DNA from 3 places in the Pseudomonas silensiensis genome. Region 3 is predicted to be linked to each of the others. Evidence: predicted binding sites of a transcription regulator. Region 3 holds the regulator's gene; each other region holds the start of a gene.
The links. The regulator FliA, encoded in region 3, starts transcription of late flagellar genes. The targets are predictions, from matches to a motif close to CTAAAGTTTNNNNNNNNNNNGCCGNTAA.

Region 1: the regulator FliA is predicted to act here: its motif matches at 1,308-1,335, upstream of QF010_RS33680 (flagellar protein MotY).
Region 2: the regulator FliA is predicted to act here: its motif matches at 1,155-1,182, upstream of QF010_RS33995 (methyl-accepting chemotaxis protein).

The regions. Positions count from the first base shown of each region.
Region 1 is NZ_JBNDJH010000044.1:11,966-14,168, reverse strand. It holds gene rnt (ribonuclease T) at 1-198, opposite strand, end outside; gene pyrC (dihydroorotase) at 195-1,241, opposite strand; gene QF010_RS33680 (flagellar protein MotY) at 1,401-2,203, shown strand, end outside.
Region 2 is NZ_JBNDJH010000039.1:39,520-41,722, reverse strand. It holds gene QF010_RS32895 (Na+/H+ antiporter family protein) at 1-850, opposite strand, end outside; gene QF010_RS33995 (methyl-accepting chemotaxis protein) at 1,224-2,203, shown strand, end outside.
Region 3 is NZ_JBNDJH010000014.1:5,389-7,591, reverse strand. It holds gene QF010_RS19895 (protein phosphatase CheZ) at 1-347, opposite strand, end outside; gene QF010_RS19890 (chemotaxis response regulator CheY) at 378-749, opposite strand; gene fliA (RNA polymerase sigma factor FliA) at 916-1,656, opposite strand; gene fleN (flagellar synthesis regulator FleN) at 1,653-2,203, opposite strand, start outside.

The DNA of each region.
Region 1 (2,203 bases), on a different contig from region 3:
GTACACAAACCCTTTTTCGTCCATGCCGATGGTAGTTGCGGCAATTTCCAGCAAGGCGTCAGTGGCAGAGTTGAAACCACCGGTTTCAACGTCGACAACGACTGGCAGGTATCCACGGAAGCGCTCAGCCATCGGGTGGCGTGAACCACCTCCGCCGCCTTGACCGTCCTGTTCGTCGTCGAAATGGTCTTCACTCACGCGTGTTCCTCCAGCAGGCGCCAGCGCAGTTTTTCACCGGCGCGCAGCGGGATTACAGTCAGCTCGCCAAATGGCAGGCTGGTTGGGGCGGTCCACTCTTCGCGGACCAGGGTGATGCGATCGGTGTTCACCGGCAGGCCGTAGAAACGCGGGCCGTTGAGGCTGGCGAAGGCTTCGAGCTTGTCCAGCGCGTTGCGCTGTTCGAAGGCTTCGGCATACATCTCGATCGCTGCATAAGCGGTGTAGCAACCGGCACAGCCGCAAGCGGCTTCTTTGGCGTGCTGGGCGTGAGGCGCCGAGTCGGTGCCCAGGAAGAACTTGTCGCTGCCGCTGGTGGCGGCGTCGAGCAGGGCTTCCTGATGGGTGTTGCGCTTGAGGATCGGCAGGCAATAGAAGTGCGGCCGAATCCCGCCCACCAACATGTGGTTGCGGTTGTACAGCAGATGATGCGCGGTGATGGTCGCGCCAACGTTGGCCGAAGCCTCGTTGACGAACTGCACGGCATCAGCGGTGGTGATGTGTTCGAACACCACTTTGAGCGTCGGGAAGCGCTCGACCACACGACGCATGTGCTCATCGATAAAGATTTTTTCGCGATCGAACACGTCGACATCGCCACGGGTGACTTCACCGTGAACCAGCAAGGGCATCCCGACTTCGGCCATGGCCTCAAGCGCAGGGAAAATCTTGTCGATGCTGGTGACGCCAGAGTCCGAGTTGGTGGTCGCGCCGGCCGGGTACAGCTTGGCGGCGTGAATGAAGCCGCTGGCCTTGGCCTCGCGAATTTCTTCGGGCTGGGTGCGGTCGGTCAGGTACAGCACCATCAACGGTTCGAAGCGGCTGCCAGCCGGGCGTGCAGCGAGAATCCGCTGGCGATAGCCGTCGGCTTCAGCGGTGTTACGCACCGGAGGTACCAGGTTGGGCATGATGATGGCGCGACCAAAGGTGCGCGCGACATCCGCGACTGTATTGGGCAACACAGCACCATCGCGAAGATGAATATGCCAGTCGTCGGGACGCAGCAGGGTCAGGCGGTCGGACATGAGGGGATTCCAGGCGGGTCAAACTGAGGGGAATGCTACCGGAAAAGACTCTTCCAGGCACTCGCTATCAAGTTTTGCAGCAAGCTTCCGATATCCAACAGGTATGCCGTAAACATCTGTGTGTCGGTCTTTTTGTTGTAGAAGCCAGTGGAGCCTCCCGTGCGCCAGCGTTATTTAGCCTTGCTCAGCGTGTTTGCCAGCCTTCCTGCGATGGCGCTCACTTTCCAGACCCGTCTGGAGAGCATCGAGTGGAAGGTCGAAGGGGACAAGTTCGAGTGCCGCCTGAGTCAACCGATCACCGATTTTGGTTCGGGTGAGTTCGTGCGCCGCGCTGGTGAGCAAGCGACGTTTCGTCTGAAGGCCTACAACGCGATGATCGGCGGCGGTTCGGCCACCTTGCTGGCGGCGGCTGCACCGTGGCAGCCGGGGCGTGGTGACATCAACCTCGGTTCTGTGCGGATCGGCAGCGGCAATGTGTTGTTCAACAGTTCGCAAGTTCAGGCCGGCCGCTTGATCAGTGGCCTGATGGATGGCCGCAGTCCGGTCGTTCGACATTACTCTGGCGATGGCCGGGTGTCGGAAGTGCGCCTGTTGCCGGTCAAGTTCAGCCAGGCCTTCAACGACTATCAGGGCTGCGTGGCGAAGCTGCTGCCGAAGAATTTCGAGCAGGTTAAACAATCGCAGATCGGCTTCCCCGGCGAAGGCATCGATCTCGACGCGCAGGCCAAGGCTCAATTGCAAGTGATGCTGGAATTCATGAAGGCCGACCCGACGGTCAACCACATCGAACTCGATGGCCACTCCGACAACAGCGGCAACCGCCTGACCAATCGTGATCTGTCGCGGCGTCGGGCTTTGGCCGTCATGGAGTTCTTCAAGGCCAACGGCATTCAGGAATCGCAGATCACCGTGCGCTTTCACGGCGAGCGTTACCCATTGGCGCCCAATACCAATTCCGCCAA
Region 2 (2,203 bases), on a different contig from region 3:
ACAGGTCGTCGGTTTCACGCCACTTCACAATCCCCGACACCGAAAAAATCAGAAAGCCTGTCAGCGCACCGATGATCATCGAATCCAGCAACAGCTGAACGATGAACGCCACCGCGATGGCCAGACCGGCGACCATCAGGCTCAACGGGTTGTACTGCACCGCGACCTGTTCGACTTGCTCGATCTTTTCCAGATCGTAGACGCGCTTCTTGCGGTAGCTGACAAACGCTGCCGCGAGCCCGACGACCATGCCCAATGCCGGAATCCCCATGGCATGAGTGACGTTGATGCCGCTGATGTCCACACCGCTACGGGCGACGTTGGCCAACAGGATTTCATTCAGGAAGATGTTGCCGAAACCCACGGGCAGGAACATGTACGGCGTAATCAGGCCGAAGGTCATGACGCAGGCAATCAGTCGGCGGTCCAGTTGCAGTTTGGTCAGTACATATAAAAGCGGCGGTACCAGCAACGGAATGAAGGCGATATGTATCGGCAGAATGTTCTGCGAAGCGATGGCCACCCCCCACAGCAAACCGATCAACAGCCATTTGACCTGACGGCCACCGCTGGCGTGCTGGCGGTCGACCATCAGCAAGGCTTTGTCGGCCAGGGCGTGTGCCAGGCCGGACTTGGCAATGGCCACTGCGAAAGCACCAAGCAATGCGTAGGACAACGCGACCGTCGCGCCGCCACCGAGGCCGCTGTTGAAGGCTTTTAATGTTGCCTCGATGCCCAGGCCACCGGTCAAACCACCCACCAGGGCGCCCACGATCAGCGCGATCACTACGTGCACGCGGGACAGACTGAGAATCAGCATGACGCCGACCGCGGCAATTACAGCATTAATCATCGTTACCTCAAGGCAAACGGAAAGAGTCCGGCCGACAGTCTGCAAAGAGCCGCCAGCGGATTGAATGAGAGGGTTTTATTAGAGGGCGCGCACTGTGCCGCAGCATCCACGCCTTGTCAAAGCGATCACGATCCCTTGTAGCAGCTGGCGAAGCCTGCGTTCGGCTGCGCAGCAGTCGTGAATTCAGGCGACGGGGTGTGCCAGAAGTACCGTATGCGCAGGTTTTACGACTGCTTCGCAGCCGAACGCAGGCTTCGCCAGCTGCTACAGGTTTGGTGTGATTGCTTATTTAATTGGGAGGATAAAGAAAGCCAAATCGCGGCCGTTACAGTGCAAAGTCTCAGATATTTATCGAATAAAGGACGTCTCCATGTCGCTCAGACAACTTTCCATTCAATGGAAAATCACCCTGCTGGCCGGGCTGTGCCTGGCCGGCATCGTGACCCTGCTGGTGGGTCTTTCGCTGTATCGCATGGAGCACAGCTCCGAGATGGTGAAAGCATCCAGCATGGAGATGCTCACCGAAGCGGCCCAGGCCCGGATCGAATCCCAGGGTGAAAACCAGGCGCTGGTGATTCGCCAGCAGTTCATGGACGCCTATCAATATGGCCACGGTTTTTCGCGCCAGGTGCTGTTCCTGCGCGACCAGGCCGAGAAGCGCTTTCTCGATGCCTTTGACCTGCGTGAAGACCTGACGCGTCAGGTCAAGTCGGCCCTGCAAGCCAACCCGGAATTGCTCGGCCTCTCGCTGGTGTTCGAAGCCAACGCGCTGGACGGCAAGGACGATCTGTTCGCCGGCCAGGCCGAGTTGGGCAGCAACGACAAGGGCCGTTTCGCGCTCTATTGGTCGCAGCCGACACCGGGCAAGGTAACATCGATGGCGCTACCGGAAAGCGACATGGCCGACACCAGCACCGGCCCCAGCGGCGAACCGGCCAACGCCTGGTTCACCTGCCCGCGCACGACGCTCAAGCCCTGCGTGATCGAACCCTACTTCTACGTGATCGATGGCCAGAACGTGTTGATGACCAGCATCGTTTTCCCGCTGATAGTCAACGGCAAGGTCATCGCTTCGCTGTCGGTGGACATCAACCTCAACAGCCTGCAAGCCGTCAGCCAGGGTGCGAGCAAGAAGCTCTATGATGGCCAGACCAACGTCAGCATCATCAGCCCGGTCGGTTTGCTGGCCGGTTACAGCCCGGACGCCAGCAAGCTCAGCCAGCGCCTGGACACCGTGGACAAGACCAACGGTGCCGAGCTGATCCGCATGCTCGCAACCAGCAGCAAGACCGAAAGCCTGCACAACAATCAACAACTCAAAGTGCTGTCGCCGTTCCAACCGATTCCCGG
Region 3 (2,203 bases):
CCGTTGACCAGCGGCGTGGCGTTTTCCACCAGGTCCATGGTGCGGTTGGCAGCAGCCTCGGTCAGCTTGACCACATAACCCAGACGCTCGGTGGCGTCCGTGATCTGCGAGACTTCCTCGGCTTGCGGCATGTGCGGGTCAATCTGGAAATTGACGATCGCGCTATGCAGCTCGCGAGTGAGCTTGCCCACTTCCTGATACAGGCCACGATCACGGGTCTGATTGAGCTCATGGATCAGTTGCACAGCGTCGCCGAACCTGCCTTTTTCAAGGCTGTCGACCAGTTCGACCGCGTGTTTTTTCAGAGTCGATTCGAAATCGCTCTGTGAAGACTCGTTATGCTCCATAGCTCCCCCGTGGCGCAGTGGCTTCGCACATCAACCGATGCGTTCGAAAATCTTCTCGATTTTTTCTTTTAACGCCTGGGCCGTGAAGGGCTTGACCACATAGCCGTTAACTCCGGCCTGGGCTGCCTCGATGATCTGCTCGCGCTTGGCTTCAGCGGTCACCATCAGCACCGGCAGGTGCTTGAGCTTTTCATCGGCACGCACGTGACGCAGCAGGTCGATACCGGTCATGCCAGGCATGTTCCAGTCTGTTACCAGAAAGTCGATGCTGCCGCTGTTGAGAACCGGAATGGCAGTAGTGCCATCGTCGGCCTCGACCGTGTTGGTGAACCCAAGGTCACGCAACAGGTTTTTAATGATCCGCCGCATCGTTGAGAAGTCATCAACGATGAGGATTTTCATGTTCTTGTCCAATTCGACCTCCAAGCAGTCTTAAACGCGCCCAGCACCTGGACGCGCCATTTCAATCAATCCGGCAATGCACTCGATGACTGTCTGGAGCACAACAAATCGCGACCGGTGCAGCTAATCCCACACCGGTCCCGCTCGCAGTGTCCCCACACTGCCTTCAGCGCGCTCGCCACTCCCCCAAACGCCCCCGCAAGCGGGCCGCGCACTGGCTGTGTAACTGGCTGACCCGAGATTCGCTGACCCCCAGGACCTCACCGATTTCCTTGAGATTCAACTCTTCGTCGTAGTACAGCGCCAACACCAGTCGCTCACGCTCCGGCAAATTGGCAATCGCGTCCGCCAGCGCCGCCTGGAAGCGTTCATCTTCCAGATCGCGTGACGGCTCGAGATGAGCACTGGCGCCATCCTCGTGCAGCCCTTCGTGTTCGCCGTCCTGCAACAGATCGTCGAAACTGAATAGCCGGCTGCCCAGGGTGTCGTTCAAAATCCCGTAATAATCGTCGAGACTCAATTGGAGTTCGGCCGCAACCTCGTGATCTTTAGCGTCACGACCGGTTTTAGCTTCAATCGAGCGAATTGCGTCGCTGACCATCCGGGTATTGCGGTGGACCGAACGTGGCGCCCAGTCCCCCTTGCGTACTTCATCGAGCATCGCGCCACGGATTCGAATGCCCGCGTACGTCTCGAAACTCGCGCCTTTGCTGGCGTCGTATTTGGTCGATACTTCAAGCAGGCCGATCATCCCGGCCTGGATCAGATCTTCAACCTGAACACTGGCGGGCAAACGCGCCAGCAAGTGGTAGGCAATGCGTTTAACCAGTGGCGCGTAACGCTCGATCAGCTCGTACTGCGCGTCACGTGCCGACTTCTTGTAGAGGTCGTAGCCACTGGCTGTCATAGCACCGGTCCTGCCGTTTGTTGCACGAGGCGCTCGACGAAAAACTCCAGGTGCCCACGCGGGTTGGCAGGTAGCGGCCAGGTATCGACCTTCTGTGCAATCGCCTTGAACGCCAGTGAGCACTTGGACCGAGGGAAGGCTTCGTAGACGGCGCGCTGTTTCTGCACAGCCTTGCGCACACTTTCGTCGTAAGGCACCGCGCCGACGTATTGTAAGGCGACGTCAAGGAAGCGATCCGTGACCTTGGTCAACTTGGCGAACAGGTTGCGCCCTTCCTGCGGGCTCTGGGCCATGTTGGCCAGGACGCGGAAGCGGTTCATGCCGTAATCGCGGTTCAGCAGTTTGATCAGTGCGTAGGCATCGGTGATCGAGGTCGGCTCGTCGCAGACCACCAGCAAGACTTCTTGCGCTGCACGAACGAAACTGACTACCGAGTCACCAATGCCCGCAGCGGTGTCGATCACCAGCACGTCGAGGTTGTCACCGATATCGCTGAACGCCTGGATCAGGCCGGCGTGTTGGGCCGGGCTTAAATGAACCATGCTCT